Regions from separate parts of the Fodinicurvata halophila genome, predicted to be linked through region 1. Evidence: riboswitches for the same ligand, from Rfam matches in the RefSeq annotation. Region 1 holds a riboswitch; the other holds the start of a gene.

What was found. A riboswitch is a leader RNA that binds a small molecule or an ion and turns the genes downstream of it on or off. The one in region 1 is predicted to bind cobalamin.
Region 2: it holds a riboswitch for cobalamin, as region 1 does, so the genes downstream of both, ACFOW6_RS15075 (copper chaperone PCu(A)C) here and ACFOW6_RS05800 (HupE/UreJ family protein) in region 1, are expected to answer to the same signal.

Annotation. Positions count from the first base shown of each region.
Region 1 is NZ_JBHSCW010000003.1:204,141-211,532, reverse strand. Features, by position in the region: gene ACFOW6_RS05810 (precorrin-8X methylmutase) at 1-408, opposite strand, end outside; gene ACFOW6_RS05805 (sirohydrochlorin chelatase) at 411-1,472, opposite strand; gene ACFOW6_RS05800 (HupE/UreJ family protein) at 1,520-2,134, opposite strand; cobalamin riboswitch at 2,219-2,386, opposite strand; gene ACFOW6_RS05795 (Hsp20 family protein) at 2,616-3,077, shown strand; gene ACFOW6_RS05790 (DUF1150 family protein) at 3,152-3,361, shown strand; gene ptsN (PTS IIA-like nitrogen regulatory protein PtsN) at 3,486-3,950, opposite strand; gene hpf (ribosome hibernation-promoting factor, HPF/YfiA family) at 3,968-4,576, opposite strand; gene rpoN (RNA polymerase factor sigma-54) at 4,749-6,311, opposite strand; gene lptB (LPS export ABC transporter ATP-binding protein) at 6,322-7,104, opposite strand; gene ACFOW6_RS05765 (LptA/OstA family protein) at 7,101-7,392, opposite strand, start outside.
Region 2 is NZ_JBHSCW010000010.1:1,715-9,106, reverse strand. Features, by position in the region: gene ugpB (sn-glycerol-3-phosphate ABC transporter substrate-binding protein UgpB) at 51-1,373, shown strand; gene ugpA (sn-glycerol-3-phosphate ABC transporter permease UgpA) at 1,480-2,361, shown strand; gene ugpE (sn-glycerol-3-phosphate ABC transporter permease UgpE) at 2,361-3,209, shown strand; gene ACFOW6_RS15085 (sn-glycerol-3-phosphate import ATP-binding protein UgpC) at 3,221-4,330, shown strand; gene ACFOW6_RS15080 (glycerophosphodiester phosphodiesterase family protein) at 4,344-5,075, opposite strand; gene ACFOW6_RS15075 (copper chaperone PCu(A)C) at 5,258-5,743, opposite strand; cobalamin riboswitch at 5,883-6,083, opposite strand; tRNA gene ACFOW6_RS15070 (tRNA-Ser) at 6,395-6,485, shown strand; gene ACFOW6_RS15065 (ISL3 family transposase) at 6,548-7,375, opposite strand; gene ACFOW6_RS15060 (hypothetical protein) at 7,390-7,392, opposite strand, start outside.

The sequences.
Region 1 (7,392 bases):
CCCGATCGCCACGACCCCCCCGTCCAGATGCTCGGCCCAGAGATCCACGGCCGCCGCAGATCGGGTCGTCGAGAGATCCTGGGCAAGCTGCGGCACAGTGGACTCATTCAGGGTGCAGATCACCGCATTGGCGGCCGGTAGCCGAGAGGGAATGATGCCGCGGGCCAGCATTTCGCAATCCACCAGCACCGGCTTCCCCTCCTGCAGGGCCCCGACACCGGCCTCCACCGCATGGTCGCTCACGCGGATATCCCCGGCCAGATCGACCATGCCGCAGGAATGGATCATGCGGATCGCCAGGGCATGGGCCGCCTGTGGCAGATGCTCGAGCACGGCTTCCCGACGCACGGTCGCAAAGGACTGCCGATAGATTGCCGCCGGATCGCGCAGATAGTCTCTCTGCGGCATGATCATCTGTCCTTCTGACCGTCTCCGGCATTGTCCTTCAGCGTGCGAGGGCCCAGAGGATGGTCGGCATGCGGATAGGGATGATGATGCCCGTGCCCGTGATCATGGCCATGATCGTGATGATGCCCATGGTCGTGACCATGGTGGTGATGATCGCCATGATGGTGATCGTTGTGGCTGTGTTCGCCGGACCCGATACCCTCCACATGATGATGGTGGCTTTCCTGCGGCAGTCCCACTTCCGACTCGAAACCGAGCACCTGTTCGCGGTACTTGCACATCTGGCAGTTCATGTTGTTGGCGCCTTCCAGGATCTCCTCCACGCGCGCGGCCATGGTGTTCAGGACCTGTGGGTGATCGTTCAGGTACGGGGCCTTGATGAACTTGATCTCGGGATGGCGCGCCGCCACGCGATCCGTGTGCTCGTAGATCCGCCGCACCAGGACACCGGTGAACAGGAAATAGGGGAAGACAATGATGCGCTTGAAACCCAGGCGCGCCGCATGCTCCAGGCCGGGCTCCACCAACGGAAAGGTGACCCCGGAATAGCAGGTCTCGGCCCAGCCGAACCCCATGCCCTCCCAGAGCATGCGCGTGACCTTGGAGACGTTGGAGTTGGCATCGGGGTCGGAAGCACCGCGTCCCACCACGACCAGCAGCGTGTCATGCCGGGAAACGCTGTCGTCTGCACCGTCCAGGGCTTCCTGGATCCGGTCGCCGGCCGCATGCAGCATCTTGAGGTCAATGCCCAGTTCCCGGCCGTAATTGATCTCCAGGCCGGGATGCTGTGCCTGATAGGTGTTCAGCACCGAAGGGATATCGTTCTTGGCATGACCGGCCGCGAACAGCATGCCCGGCACAGCCAGGATACGCTCCACCTGCTGCTCGCGCAGTTTGTCCAGGCCATCCCGAATCACCGGCCGCGCGAACTCCAGATAACCGTAATCCACCGGCCAATCCGGGAAGCGCCGGCGCATGTGATCCGCCAGCGTCGCGAATTCCGCCACGGCCTGCTCATCGCGGCTGCCATGTCCACAGACCATCAATCCCAGGCGCTCGGCCATCGTCTTCCTCCTGCTTTAACCGTCTTGCTGTTTGCGATTCCGGCGACTCAGATCTGTCCGCCGCCGAGCATCCAGGCACCGGCCACGGCCATGACGCCACCTGCCACGCGCATGGCCGGGGTGTAGGCCAGACGGCCGGACGTCATTCCGAGTGCGATCCCTGCGGCATGCAGGAGAGCCGTCGCCAGCAGGAAGCCCGCAATATAGGCGCCCGGCGCACCGCCGCCGGGCATTTCCACGCCGTGCGCATAGCCATGGAACACGGCGAAGAGGCCGACCAGGGCTGCGCCAACTTCCCAGCGCACACGCACTGCTGCCGCGATCAGGACGCCAAGGACCAGGACCGACAGGGCGATACCGCTCTCGGCCAGGGCAAACTGCCAGCCGGCAAGGCCTGCAGCACCGGCCACAGCCATGGCCAGTACAAACATGCTCGGGACACTCCACAGCGCTCGTCCTCCCAGAGAATAGGCCCAGATTCCGACAGCCACCATGGCCAGAAGATGGTCCAGTCCAGTGACAGGATGCGTGAGCCCGCTCATGAACGTGGCTCCGGCCTGCGTCTCGTGTCCCGGATGCGCGGCGACGACCGAGGCCAAAAGCATGGCCGGCAGAAAAACGATCAGGAAACGGGACGTCCTGCAAATTGCTGTTTGAATCATTCTATCCCCCTTGTTGAGCGCAGCCCGTCGGCTGCACGTTTGTACAAATGCGTATCGGCCTCCCGCTCTTGTGCGGAAGGCAACTCGATTCATCGTTTGGCGGCAGGCTGACTGACTTGCGCAATGTCGACGCTTTCCGCGGACAAGCGCTTACAGGTGCTGGAACAGTTCCGGACTTGACCCCCGGCTTGGGTCGGTCGCACCGGATTGCCTTTCATCCCCTGACGGGGAACCGTCCAATGTTGGCCTTACGGTAGAAAGACCATGGCAAAGGGTCAAGCACTGTGGCACCACAACATGTCGTATCCTGGCCGCAGAGACTCCACAAAAGCAGCGGCACGACACTTGAAGGTCGGCGATGATTTACCATTTCTTTTCACAAAGGCGCCATTCTGGGCCTTTTCGCGGCGGGCCGCGATAACGGACGCCGACGAAGCATCAACCAGCAACCTTGCTCAACTAAGAGGAGGCCGCTGTACTTATGAGCAGATCTTCCTATCTGAACTCCCCTCTGCTGCTCGGATTCGACCAGCTGGAGCGTGCAATCGACCGCATGCACAAGAACAGTGGGGATGGCTATCCTCCCTACAATGTCGAACAGGTGGATGAGACCCATCTGCGAATCACGCTGGCTGTGGCCGGCTTTTCCGAGGATGACCTGGAGGTGAAGCTGGAAAATAATCAGCTGAGTATCCGCGGGCGCCAGCCCGAGGAGGACAGCGAGCGAACTTTCCTGTATCGCGGCATAGCCTCTCGTCAGTTCCAGCGGAATTTCATGCTTGCGGACGGTATGGAGGTTAAGGGAGCCCGCCTTGACAACGGACTGCTTCACGTCGAGTTGAAGCGACAGATGGATGATGAAGTGGTTCGCACTATCAAGATCGAGCGCAAGCAGAGTTCGAAAAGCGCGGAACCCAGCACAATTGACCAGGAATCCGCCTGAACGACAGGCCGGAGAAGAAGGGGTCTGACGGTGAGAACACGACAGACCGCCTGTTATCAAAAGGTACTTGTATCATGCAGAACACGACTCACAGCGATCTGAAACAGCTGACCCAGGACGACTTCCTGTCATTCGGCGTCGATGATGTCGCCTATGTACGTCCATTCCAGGGTGCCATCGGCATCTTCGCGGCAGATGGTACGAAAATCGCTGTCATGGCTGATTTCGATGTTGCCTGTGCCGCTGTGCGCCAGAATGGCATGGAGCCCATGACCGTTCATTGATATCGCCGAAAAGCAGCAGGGGAATGCCGGGATCGAGTCGACATTCCCCTACTCAAGGCGCCCTCTGTCCGCAATGGCGTCACGCAAACCCCCTCCTTGGTGCAGAAGGTTATAGCCTGACAGGTCAGGCGGCGTGACTGGCCGCGGACTCGGTCAATATGGCATAGAGCCCATCCCGGCTCTCTGTCCCCCGCAGCTTGTCGCAGATCGTGCGGTCGCGCAGCAAACGCGAGACGCGCGCCAACGCCTTCAGATGATCCGCACCCGCCTTTTCCGGCGCCAGGAGCACACAGATCAGGTCGACGGGCTGTTCATCTATGGAATCGAACTCGACAGGGGTTTCCAGGCGCGCGAAGAGGCAGTGCAGGCGATCAAGCTCCGCCAGCTTGCCATGGGGAATCGCGATGCCATAACCGACACCCGTCGTTCCCAGACGTTCACGCTCGACCAGCACTTCGAAGATCGCTCTCTCGGGCTGGCCGGTAACGTCCGCAGCACGCTTGGCAAGCTCCTGCAAAGCCTGCTTCTTGCTTGTAACTCGCAATGCTGGAAGAACCCCTTCGGGGCTCAGCATATCGGCGATATCCATAACAATTTGTCCTGATGCTAACTGTCGCGGTTGCCGCGTGGATCAACCCATCCGACATTCCCGTCATTGCGCCGGTAGACGACATTCAGGCCACCATGTGCCCGGTTGCGGAACATGAGAAGCGGTACCTCGGCAAGGTCCATGCGCATGACCGCCTCACCCACCGTCAGACTTGGAATCTCCGTCTCCATCTCGGCGATCACAATGGGCTGATCGCCTTCGCCGTCGATGGCCCCTTCACCGGCAGATGCCTCGCCTTCTTCCGGCTCCGGTTCGGGGGCCAGAATATACTGTTGAGCCGGCAGGACATCGTGGGCGGATGCCCGACCATTGTTATGATCGCGCAGTCGCCTCTTGTAACGCCTCAGTCGCTTCGCAAGACGGTCCGCTGCACTGTCAAAGGCAGGATAGACCTCGTTTGCCTCACCGGAAGCCTGCAGCAGCATACCACGCCCGATATGCACCGAAACCTGAGCACGGAAGAAATGCGACTCCTTCGACAGGGTCACATTCGCCTCTATGGCATCTCCGAAATACTTGTCCAGAATCGTGCTCAGTTGATCTTGGGCATGCTGGCGGAAGGCTTCACCGGTATCGATGTGCCGTCCTTTGACCGACAACTGCATGTGATGTTCCCCAGTAATGAGCTCGAGTGTCTTGTTCGGCCCGGCTCCAAAGCGCGCGGACCATATGTGCGGCCTGTCGGTAAGTCAATAGCAACAAATCACTCCACACAGACCGTACTGAAAGTATATCGGAAGCACCCCCCCTTCCTGCAAGACGGAAGGTTGTGACTTACTATCTTGCCCTTTGCGCTTTGTCACGACGTCGCTGAACCGACGATGGAATATTCATTGATTCTCGATACTTAGCTACTGTTCTTCGAGCGATATCGATATTCTCCCGACGCAACGCCGCGACGATGGCGTCATCGCTGAGTATGGCCCCGGCAGGTTCGTCGTCAATCAGCGAACGTATCCTGTGACGCACGGATTCCGAAGAGTGCTCGCCGCCTTCCGTTCCCGAAATCGAGGTCGAGAAGAAGTACTTGAGCTCGAACACTCCGCGTGGGGTGGAAATGAACTTGCTGTTCGTAACCCTGCTGACCGTGGACTCATGCATCTCGATGGCTTCCGCGACCGTGCGCAGGATCAAGGGACGCAGATGGGACACGCCGTGACGGAAAAACCCGTCCTGCTGACGTACGATCTCCTCGCTGACACGCAGGATCGTGTTGGCGCGTTGGTGCAGGGAGCGGACCAGCCAGTTCGCGGCCTGGAACTGCTCGTTCACGAATTCCTTTTCCTGGCGATTGCGACAGCGCGTCACGATGCGATTGTAATCGACCCGGTTGACCAGGACGCGCGGCAGCGTATCGGGATTGAGCTCCAGTTGCCAGCTCCCATCCGGGCGCATGCGCATCAGGATATCCGGCACCACTGGATCGGCCGGCTGGGTGTTGTATAACAGAGCCGGCTTGGGGTCGAGCTGACGCAACTCCGCCAGCATCTCGGCGAAATCTTCGTCATCAACGCCGCAGACACGCTGGAGCTTGCTGAAATCCCGGCTGGCCATGAGTTCGAGGTTGTCCAGCAGGCTGGCCATGGCCGGGTCGAAGCGGTTGCGGTCGATCAGCTGCAGCTTCAGGCATTCCTTGAGATCACGGGCGAATATCCCTGCGGGCTCCAACGTCTGGAGCGTCGCCAGAACTTCTTCCAGCCTTGCACGTGTACAGCCCAGCTGGTCACAGGCCTGATCAAGATCGACCTGCAGATATCCCGCCTCGTCCAGTCCGTCCAGCAGGTAGAAGGCGATCAAGCGCTCCTCGGCCGTCGCAAACGTCAGCTGCACCTGCTCCAGCAGGCCATCCCGGAACGAGCGTTCGGCCGCCAGGTTCTCATCCGCCGGGCGGCCCTCATCCTCGAAGCTTCCGCCTGTTCCTGCCGCGGCCGAGGGAAGGGACCATTCCCCCTCGCCTCCCCAGTCATCAGAAGGGCTGTTGTCGTCATACTCGTAGGTGGCATCCAGGGGCGCATTGCCGGCCTCGCCAAGGTTATCGGAAAGCGCATGATCAAAGCTGTCACGTCCGTCCTCTCCGAAGGCCTCGTCTTCGGATCCCCCGCCACCAAACGACTCTGCTGTCTGCGCCCCCTCACCGCCGGCTTCGCTCGTCTGGGCAGAAGCCAGAGCATCCTCACCTCCCTCCTCTCGTTCCAGAAGGGGATTCTGCTCCAGTTCGCGTTCGACGAATTCAGCCAGTTCCTGACTGGAGAACTGCAGCAGCTTGATCGCCTGCTGCAGCTGCGGCGTCATCACTAGCGATTGGGACTGGCGCAGCTCTAGACGCTGAGAAACAGCCATAGTGGAAAGCCTACAGGCTGAACCTTTCACCCAGGTAAACGCGGCGCACTTCCTCGTGGGCCACGATCTCGGATGGAGCGCCCTCCATCAGCACCCGCCCTTCATGGATGATATAAGCCCTATCAACGATCTCCAGTGTCTCGCGCACATTGTGATCGGTAATCAGGACACCGATGCCCCTGTCCTTCAGGTGAATCACCAACTCGCGTATGTCGTTCACGGCAATCGGGTCGATGCCCGCCAGCGGCTCGTCCAGCAGGATGAACTGCGGCTGCGCAGCCAGGGCCCTGGCGATCTCGCAGCGCCGCCGCTCCCCGCCAGAGAGCGAGACCGCCGGTGAGCGCCGGAGATGGGTGATGGAAAACTCATCCAGAAGAGCCTCAAGGGATCGTCTCTGGCGGGCCCGATCCTTCTCCACGACCTCGAGCACGGCCCGGATATTCTCCTCTACTGTAAGGCCGCGGAAGATCGAGGCTTCCTGGGGCAGATAGCCTATGCCCAGGCGCGCCCTGCGGTACATGGGAAGGTCGGTGATATCCTCGCCATCAAGGGCGATATACCCGGTATCTGGGGCCAGAAGCCCCGTGATGATGTAAAAAGAGGTTGTCTTTCCCGCGCCATTGGGCCCCAGCAGGCCAACGGCCTCGCCCCGGCGCAGGCGGATGGAGATATCCTTCAGGACCACCCGCTTCTGAAAGCTCTTGCCGATACTGACGGCTTCCAGCCCCCTATGCTGCGGGACCAGTCGGGCAATTTCCTGCGTTGCATCAACAACGTTGCTTGTATCGTTCATTGGCTCTCCGGGGCATTGTCGTTGTTCCCGGATGAACCGGACGTATCATCTTCCTCATCTGGAGAAATCAACCCGCTGACACCCTGGCCTTCCGTCGCCAACAGGCGGCTGACTCCGGTGCGCATATTTATCTCGGCCCGGTCGCCATTCAATTGATTGTTGCCGCGGGTGACCTTCACGTTGCCTTCCAGAGTCGCCGTCTCGTTATGGGCATAGTATACGCCCTGTTCCCCACTGGCGAATACAGTATCGTTCTCGACCTCGACATTTCCCACGGCCTCGGCTTCC
Region 2 (7,392 bases), on a different contig from region 1:
CGGCGCGCGTAAGAACCGGGGACCACAATTCAAGCAGTGAGGAGAAACGCATGAGATCGAAAAAGACCACCCTCGCAACGGCAACGGCCATTTCGGCCCTCTTCCTGGCCTCGCCGGCCATGGCCCAGACCGAGATTCAGTGGTGGCACGCCATGGGCGGCAGCCTGGGAGAGCTCCTCGAAAGCATCACGCAGGACTTCAACGAGAGCCAGGACGACTATGTCGTCAACCCGGTCTACAAGGGCGAGTACAACGAGACCATGACCGGGGCCATCGCCGCCTTCCGCGCCGGCGAGCAGCCGCACATCGTGCAGATCTACGAGGTCGGCACCGCCACCATGATGGCGGCCGAGGGCGCCATCCGCCCGGTCTACGAGGTCATGGAAAAGTCCGAGGTCGAGTTCGATCCGGACGCCTATCTGCCGGCCGTGACCGGCTATTACACGACGACCGAGGGCGACATGCTCTCCCTGCCCTTCAACAGCTCCACGCCGGTCATGTTCTACAACAAGGACGCCTTCGAGGAAGCCGGCCTGGACCCGGAGCAGCCGCCGCGTACCTGGCCGGAGGTCGAGGAGTATTCCCAGGCACTGCTGGATGCCGGCTATGAGTGCGGCTTCACCACCGGTTGGCCGTCCTGGGTGCAGCTGGAGAACTTCAGTGCCCTGCACAACGTGCCCTTCGCCAGCAAGGAGAACGGCTTCGCCGGCACGGACATCGAGGCCCTCTTCAACAGCGACCTGCACAAGCACCATATCGGCAAGCTGGCCGAGTGGCAGGAAAGCGGCGTCTTCAGCTACGGCGGCCGCTACAGTGACAGCCAGCCGAAGTTCATCGGCGGTGAGTGTCCCATCTACATGGACTCCTCCGCGTCTCGCGCTGGCCTGGTCTCCAACATCGAGGACTTCGAGTTCGGTGTGGGCATGCTGCCCTACTGGCCCGATGTCGAGGACGCTCCGCAGAACTCCATTATCGGCGGGGCTTCTCTCTGGGTCCTGGAAGGCCACTCGGAAGAGGAATACGAGGGCGTCGCCGCCTTCTTCGAGCACCTGTCCTCTCCCGAAGTCCAGGCCGAATGGCACCAGAAGTCGGGCTACCTTCCCATCACCGAGGCTGCCTTCGAGCTGACCGAGGAGCAGGGCTACTATGATGAGAATCCCGGCGCGGATATCTCCGTCGAACAGATGAACCTGAATCCGCCGACGGAATACTCCAAGGGCCTGCGCATCGGCAACTTCGTGCAGATCCGCGACATCATCAACGAGGAGCTGCAAGCAACCTTCGCTGATGACAAGACTGCCGCGGAAGCCCTCGACGAGGCGGTCGAGCGCAGCAACAGCCAGATGGACAAGTTTCATCGGCAGAATAACTGAGCGCTCGTGATCGATTGACCGACCCGGTCGGGAGAGGGGGCCCAACCCCCTTCCGGCCGGGTGGTCTTTTTCCAACAAGACGGTCTGCCAGACACCCGGCTCCTGCATGCTGAAACGCGTTCATTTCCGCCGACCCTATCTGCCCTATCTGCTGCTGCTGCCGCAGATCGCGGTTACAATCATCTTCTTCATCTGGCCGGCGGCCCAGGCCCTCTATCAATCCCTGTTGCTAGAAGATGCCTTTGGGCTCAGCTACGAGTTCGTCTGGTTCGAGAACTTCATCGCCCTGTTCCGCGACGGCAATTACCTGCACTCCTTCCGCATCACCATTTTCTTCAGCGCCGCGGTCACCTTCTCCGCCATGGCGCTGGGACTCTGCTTTGCCACCATGGCCGACCGCGTGATACGCGGCGCCAGTGTCTACAAGACCCTGCTGGTCTGGCCCTATGCCGTGGCGCCGGCCCTGGCGGGCGCGCTCTGGGCCTTCATGTTCGATCCCACGCTGGGCGTGATCTCCACCTTCCTGACGCACCTGGGATATGACTGGAACCACAGGCTCGACGGCTCGGACGCGATGATCCTGATCATCGTCGCCGCCACCTGGAAACAGATCAGCTACAACTTCCTGTTCTTCCTGGCTGGCATGCAGGCCATACCGCGCTCCCTGGTAGAGGCGGCCGCCATCGACGGGGCGGGCCCCTTCAAGCGCTTCTGGACCATCATCTTTCCGCTGCTCTCGCCGACCACCTTCTTCCTGATGGTGGTGAACGTGGTCTACGCCTTCTTCGAGACCTTCGGCATCGTCCATGCCGTCACCGACGGCGGTCCCAACCGGGCAACCTCGATCCTGGTCTACAAGGTCTACCGCGACGGCTTCGTCGGTCTCGACCTCGGCAGCTCGGCCGCCCAGTCCGTCATCCTGATGGCGATCGTGATCTCGCTGACCGTCTTCCAGTTCCGCTACATCGAGAAGAAGGTGCAGTACTGATGGTCGAGAATAACCGCTGGATCAAATTCTCGTCGCACCTGATCCTGATTCTGGGTCTCGCTGCGGTCATCTTCCCCATCTACATCATGGTGATCGCCACGACCCATACCGGGCCGGCGCTGCAGCAGCCGCCCTTTCCCATCCTGCCGGGCGACCAGTTCCTGGAGAACATGAAACTGGTCCTGGGCGAGGGGCTCAGTACGGCAGGCGCGCCCCCGGTCGCACTCATGATGTTCAACTCCATGGTCATGGCGCTCGGCATCACCATCGGCAAGATCGCCATCTCGCTGCTGTCGGCCTATGCCATCGTGTACTTCCGCTTTCCCTTCCGGATGTTCTTCTTCTGGATGATCTTCATCACCCTGATGCTGCCGGTCGAGGTGCGCATCCTGCCGACGTACGGCGTGGCCTCCAGCCTGGGCCTCCTAAACAGTTACGTGGGCCTCACCCTGCCGCTGATTGCCTCGGCCACGGCGACCTTCCTCTTCCGGCAGTTCTTCCTGACCATCCCGGACGAGCTGCTGGAGGCCGCGCGCATGGACGGGGCCAGTCCCATGCGCTTCTTCTGGGACGTGGTGCTGCCGCTCTCGCGCACCAACATCGCGGCGCTCTTCGTCATCCTCTTCATCTACGGCTGGAACCAGTATCTCTGGCCCCTGCTGGTGACCACGGACGAAAGCTATTACACCATCGTCATGGGTATCCAGCGCATGCTGAACGTTGCCGACGCCGTTCCCGTCTGGAACGCCATCATGACCACCGCCATGCTGGGCATGGTCCCGCCGGTGATCGTGGTCCTCGTCATGCAGCGGCTCTTCGTGAAGGGCCTGGTGGAAACCGAGAAATAGGAAAATAGGGCATGGCCGAGCTTCGGCTGGAAAACATCATCAAGGAATTCGGCGACACCCGCGTGATCCACGGGGTCGACCTCAGCGTCACGCACGGCGAGTTCGTCGTGGTCGTGGGCCCCTCGGGCTGCGGCAAGTCCACCCTGCTGCGCATGGTGGCAGGGCTCGAGGAGGTCACCGGCGGCGAAATCCACATCGACGACAAGATGGTCAACCGGGTCGAGCCCAAGGACCGGAACATCGCCATCGTCTTCCAGAACTACGCGCTCTATCCGCACATGTCCGTGCGCCAGAACATGGCCTATGGCCTCAAGATCCGGAAATTCCCCAAGCAGCAGATCGAGCAGCGCGTGCAGGAAACCGCCGACCTGCTGCGCCTGTCGGAGTTTCTGGACCGCCGGCCCAGCCAGCTCTCGGGCGGCCAGCGCCAGCGCGTCGCCATGGGACGGGCCATCGTGCGCGAGCCCTCGATCTTCCTGTTCGACGAGCCCTTGTCCAATCTGGATGCCAAGCTGCGCGTTCAGATGCGCGTGGAGATCCGCCGCCTGCAGCAGCGCCTGGGCACCACCTCGCTCTACGTCACCCACGACCAGGTCGAGGCCATGACCATGGCCGATCGCCTGGTGGTCATGAACGCCGGCGTCGCCGAACAGGTCGGCACGCCGCTGGAGATCTACGAGAATCCCGCCTCCACCTTCGTGGCCGGCTTCATCGGCTCGCCCGCCATGAACTTCGTCGAGGGCCGGATCAACGCCGACCGGCAGTCGGTCAACATCGGCGAGGACTTCAGCATTCCGCTGCCCGAGGCCACCGAGGAGATCCAGGCGGATCGCCCGGTCATGGTCGGGCTGCGGCCGGAAGACCTGCACCTGACCCAGGAAAGTCCCGAAGAGGCCAGCCTGCCGCTCTCTGTGGACCTAGTGGAGGTGCTGGGCGCCGACACCCTGCTGCACGGCCAGATTCCGCAGATCGACATGCCGGTGGTCGCGCGCCTGTCCGGCGTGCCGGAGGTCGCCAAGGGAGAGGTCGCGCACCTGGCCTTCCGGCCGCGCAAGCTGCATCTCTTCGATCAGGAAAGCGGACGCAGCCTCTATTACGAAGTCCGGAAGACCGGGGGCTGACCGAACACGCCCCTTACAGCCAAGCCGCCAGGATGTCGGGACGGTCGGTGATGATCGAATCGACCCCGGCCGAGAACAGGATCTTGGTGGTCTCCACGTCGTTCACCGTATAGGCCGCCGCCTGCGCGCCCAGCAGCTGGACGTCCATGGCGTGCGTCTTGCCGAAGGCGGCGAAGTTGCCGTGCACGCTGTAGGCCTCGAGCTCGCGCACCGCCTGCTTCCAGCCTTCCTCGAAATGATGGGTCAGCAGGGCGCGCTTCCAGTGCGGCGCATGCTGCTGGGCCAGGTCCAGGCAGACACGCTGGAAGCTGGAGATCACCATCAGGGGGTCCGCGTCCGACCAGTGGGCGTCCAGGACCTCCAGGGTCTTGAGCGCCGTTTCCGTCTCACGTCCGGGGCAGGGCTTGATCTCGACATTGGCCGCAATGCCCGCCGCGCGGAAATAGGCAAGCGCCTCCGAGAGCAGCGGCACGCGCGTGCCCGCGAACTCCGGGGCGAACCAGCGCCCGGCGTCCAGCTCGGCGATCTCGGCGTAGGGTGTCTCTGCCACGGCGCCCTGGCCGCTCGTGGTGCGCTCGAGGGTCTCGTCGTGGAAACAGATCACCTCGCCGTCGGCCGTCAGCTTGGCATCCAGCTCGATCATGCGCACGCCGAAATCCACGGCCCTGCGAAAGCCCGCCAGCGTGTTCTCGGGCGCCAGGCCGGCAGCCCCGCGGTGGCCGATGATCTTGGGCAGTTTCTTCATTGTTCGGGTCGTCCCCCCTCTCGTCTTGCGTTCCCCGTCCGCTCGACGGTGCGCTTCGGATACAGGAGCTATCACAGCCCTTGCCCCGGGTCCATGCCGTGAGCACGGCGCTCCCATGAAAAAGCCCCGTTCCTCGGGATCGGGAACGGGGCTTCGATCTCCGCGTCGGCGGGCGCGAGAGCTCAGCTGCTCGGCGTATCGGTCTCGGCTTCGTCCATGTCCTCGACCACAACCTCGACCTCGACCGAGCCGGCCTTCTCGAAGGTCAGGGTCATGTGGAAGTGATCGCCGGCGCGATACTCGCCCTGCAGGTCTTCCAGCACGATCTGCGCACCGCCGGGCTGCAGGGTCACCGACTCGCCGGCCGCGACGCCGATGGCCTCGACCTGGCGCATGCTGTAGCTGCCCTCGTCGTCCATAACCGGCGCCCGGAAGCTGGTGGCATTGGCGAAATCCACCTCGGCGCCGACCAGGCGGTCGTCCTCGCCGCCGGTGTTCTCCAGGGTCAGGTAGACGGCGTTGGCGTGGGCGTTGGCTGCGTTCTCCACGGTCCAGGCATGGCTGACGACCATGTTCTTGGCCGCCGAGCGCTCGCCGTCGTGATGGGCGAAGGCGGCGGATACACTTCCGGCAAGGGCCAGGAAGACGGTCAGGATGAGAATGCGCATGGGTCTTGTACTCCGGTCTTCTATTGCGAACAGCGACCTGAAATAGGGAGTAGGGCCAGGAAGTGAAACGCCGTCAGGCGCAGATCCAGTCTCCTTGTTCCGGACACACCCCGTCCCGGTCGGATGAATATCGTGTCCGTCATGGCAGGTCTCCTGACTTGCGGCTTGTCCGGTCCCACCGTCTTGCCTTCCCGGCCGCCTCTTCATCTCCGGCAGCCAGTGACTTTCGCGACGGAAACCGCACCGCTCACAGTTGCGGGGGCAGCCCCGGCTTCGCACCGGGTTCCCTTTTCATTTCCGACAGGACGAAGACCGACTCCGGCCCGTCGAAAAACCATGACGCGGAAGGAGAATTACAGAACGCCCCCGGGATGTCCAGCCCAGTCGGGGCAACGGCGTGTGGCTTCCCGCCCCCCCGGCCTCCCGGGCCACGCCGGCCGGGCACCAGGCGGGAGGCGGACGCAACGACCCGCCTGTGCAGGGGGTTGGCAAAGGCCCGGTCGAGCGCCTACATCGGGGACGGGCAGGTAGCCCACGCCCGCAAGAACGCAGCCAGGATCGGGTTGCAGGAGCCGGGCGCTTGCGCTAGGTTCCGCGCCTGCTCGACCGGGTCGCGCACAGGCTGCCACACAGCCCGGCGACCAGACACGCGGAGAGGTGCCGGAGCGGTCGAACGGGGCGGTCTCGAAAACCGTTGTAGGGTAACCCCCTACCGAGGGTTCGAATCCCTCCCTCTCCGCCAGATAACTAATTGATTTTATGTTATTTTTTGGTTCTTCCCCATGAACGGGGGATGGGCATTCATCAGACCCGGTTGATTATACCATTCCACCCGCAGAGGGCGAGCACCCTCATGCGGTAATTCTCGAAATTCCTGAATCCGAAGGCGCGGCGCGAGATCATCTCCATCTTGGTATGGAAGCCCTCGGTGATGCCGTTGGATTTGGAAAACCGCCACATTCGGACAATCGGCTCGAGCCAGGAGCGGAGCGTCGTGGCCAGGGCTTTGGCCGGGCTCTTGTCAAACTGCTCGAGGAGCGCCAGGAAGCGCGGCAGGACCTTTTTGGCGCGTTTGGCATTCAGGGTCTTCATCAGCAGGAACCGCATCAGGCGCTGCTTGGCCGCGTAGAGGGCCTTGAGCACCGGACGCTCCTCCAGATACTGCGCCAGACGCTGCTGCTGGTCGGCCTTCAGCGTCCACTGATGGCGCCGCATCAGGCTGAGCAGCCCCCGGTTCTTTCGGCCCTCGGGATCCTGCTGCTGCCACAGCTTCAGGAAGTGCTGGTTGACCAGGTGGACGACATGGAAGCGATCGGCCACGATCCGGGCGTTGGGAAAGTACCGGCGCACGAGTGCGCGGTAGGTCTCGGAGAGATCCATCACCACCAGCCTGACCTGCGTGCGCCCCGGCAGGCGGCTGAGATAGCGCTGCAGGCTGGGCTCCGAACGGCCCAGCACCACATCGAACACCTTATGGTTCTTGAGATCCACCAAGCTCGTGGCGTAGCCCTGTTTGCGGCTGAAGAGGTGCTCATCGATGCCCAGCACCTGGGGACAGCTCCGGCCGGACAGCTCCGAGACACGCTGGCGGATGAAGAATTGATACCAGCGCTCCACCGTGGCGCTGCCCACCGCGTGCGTCGTCGTCA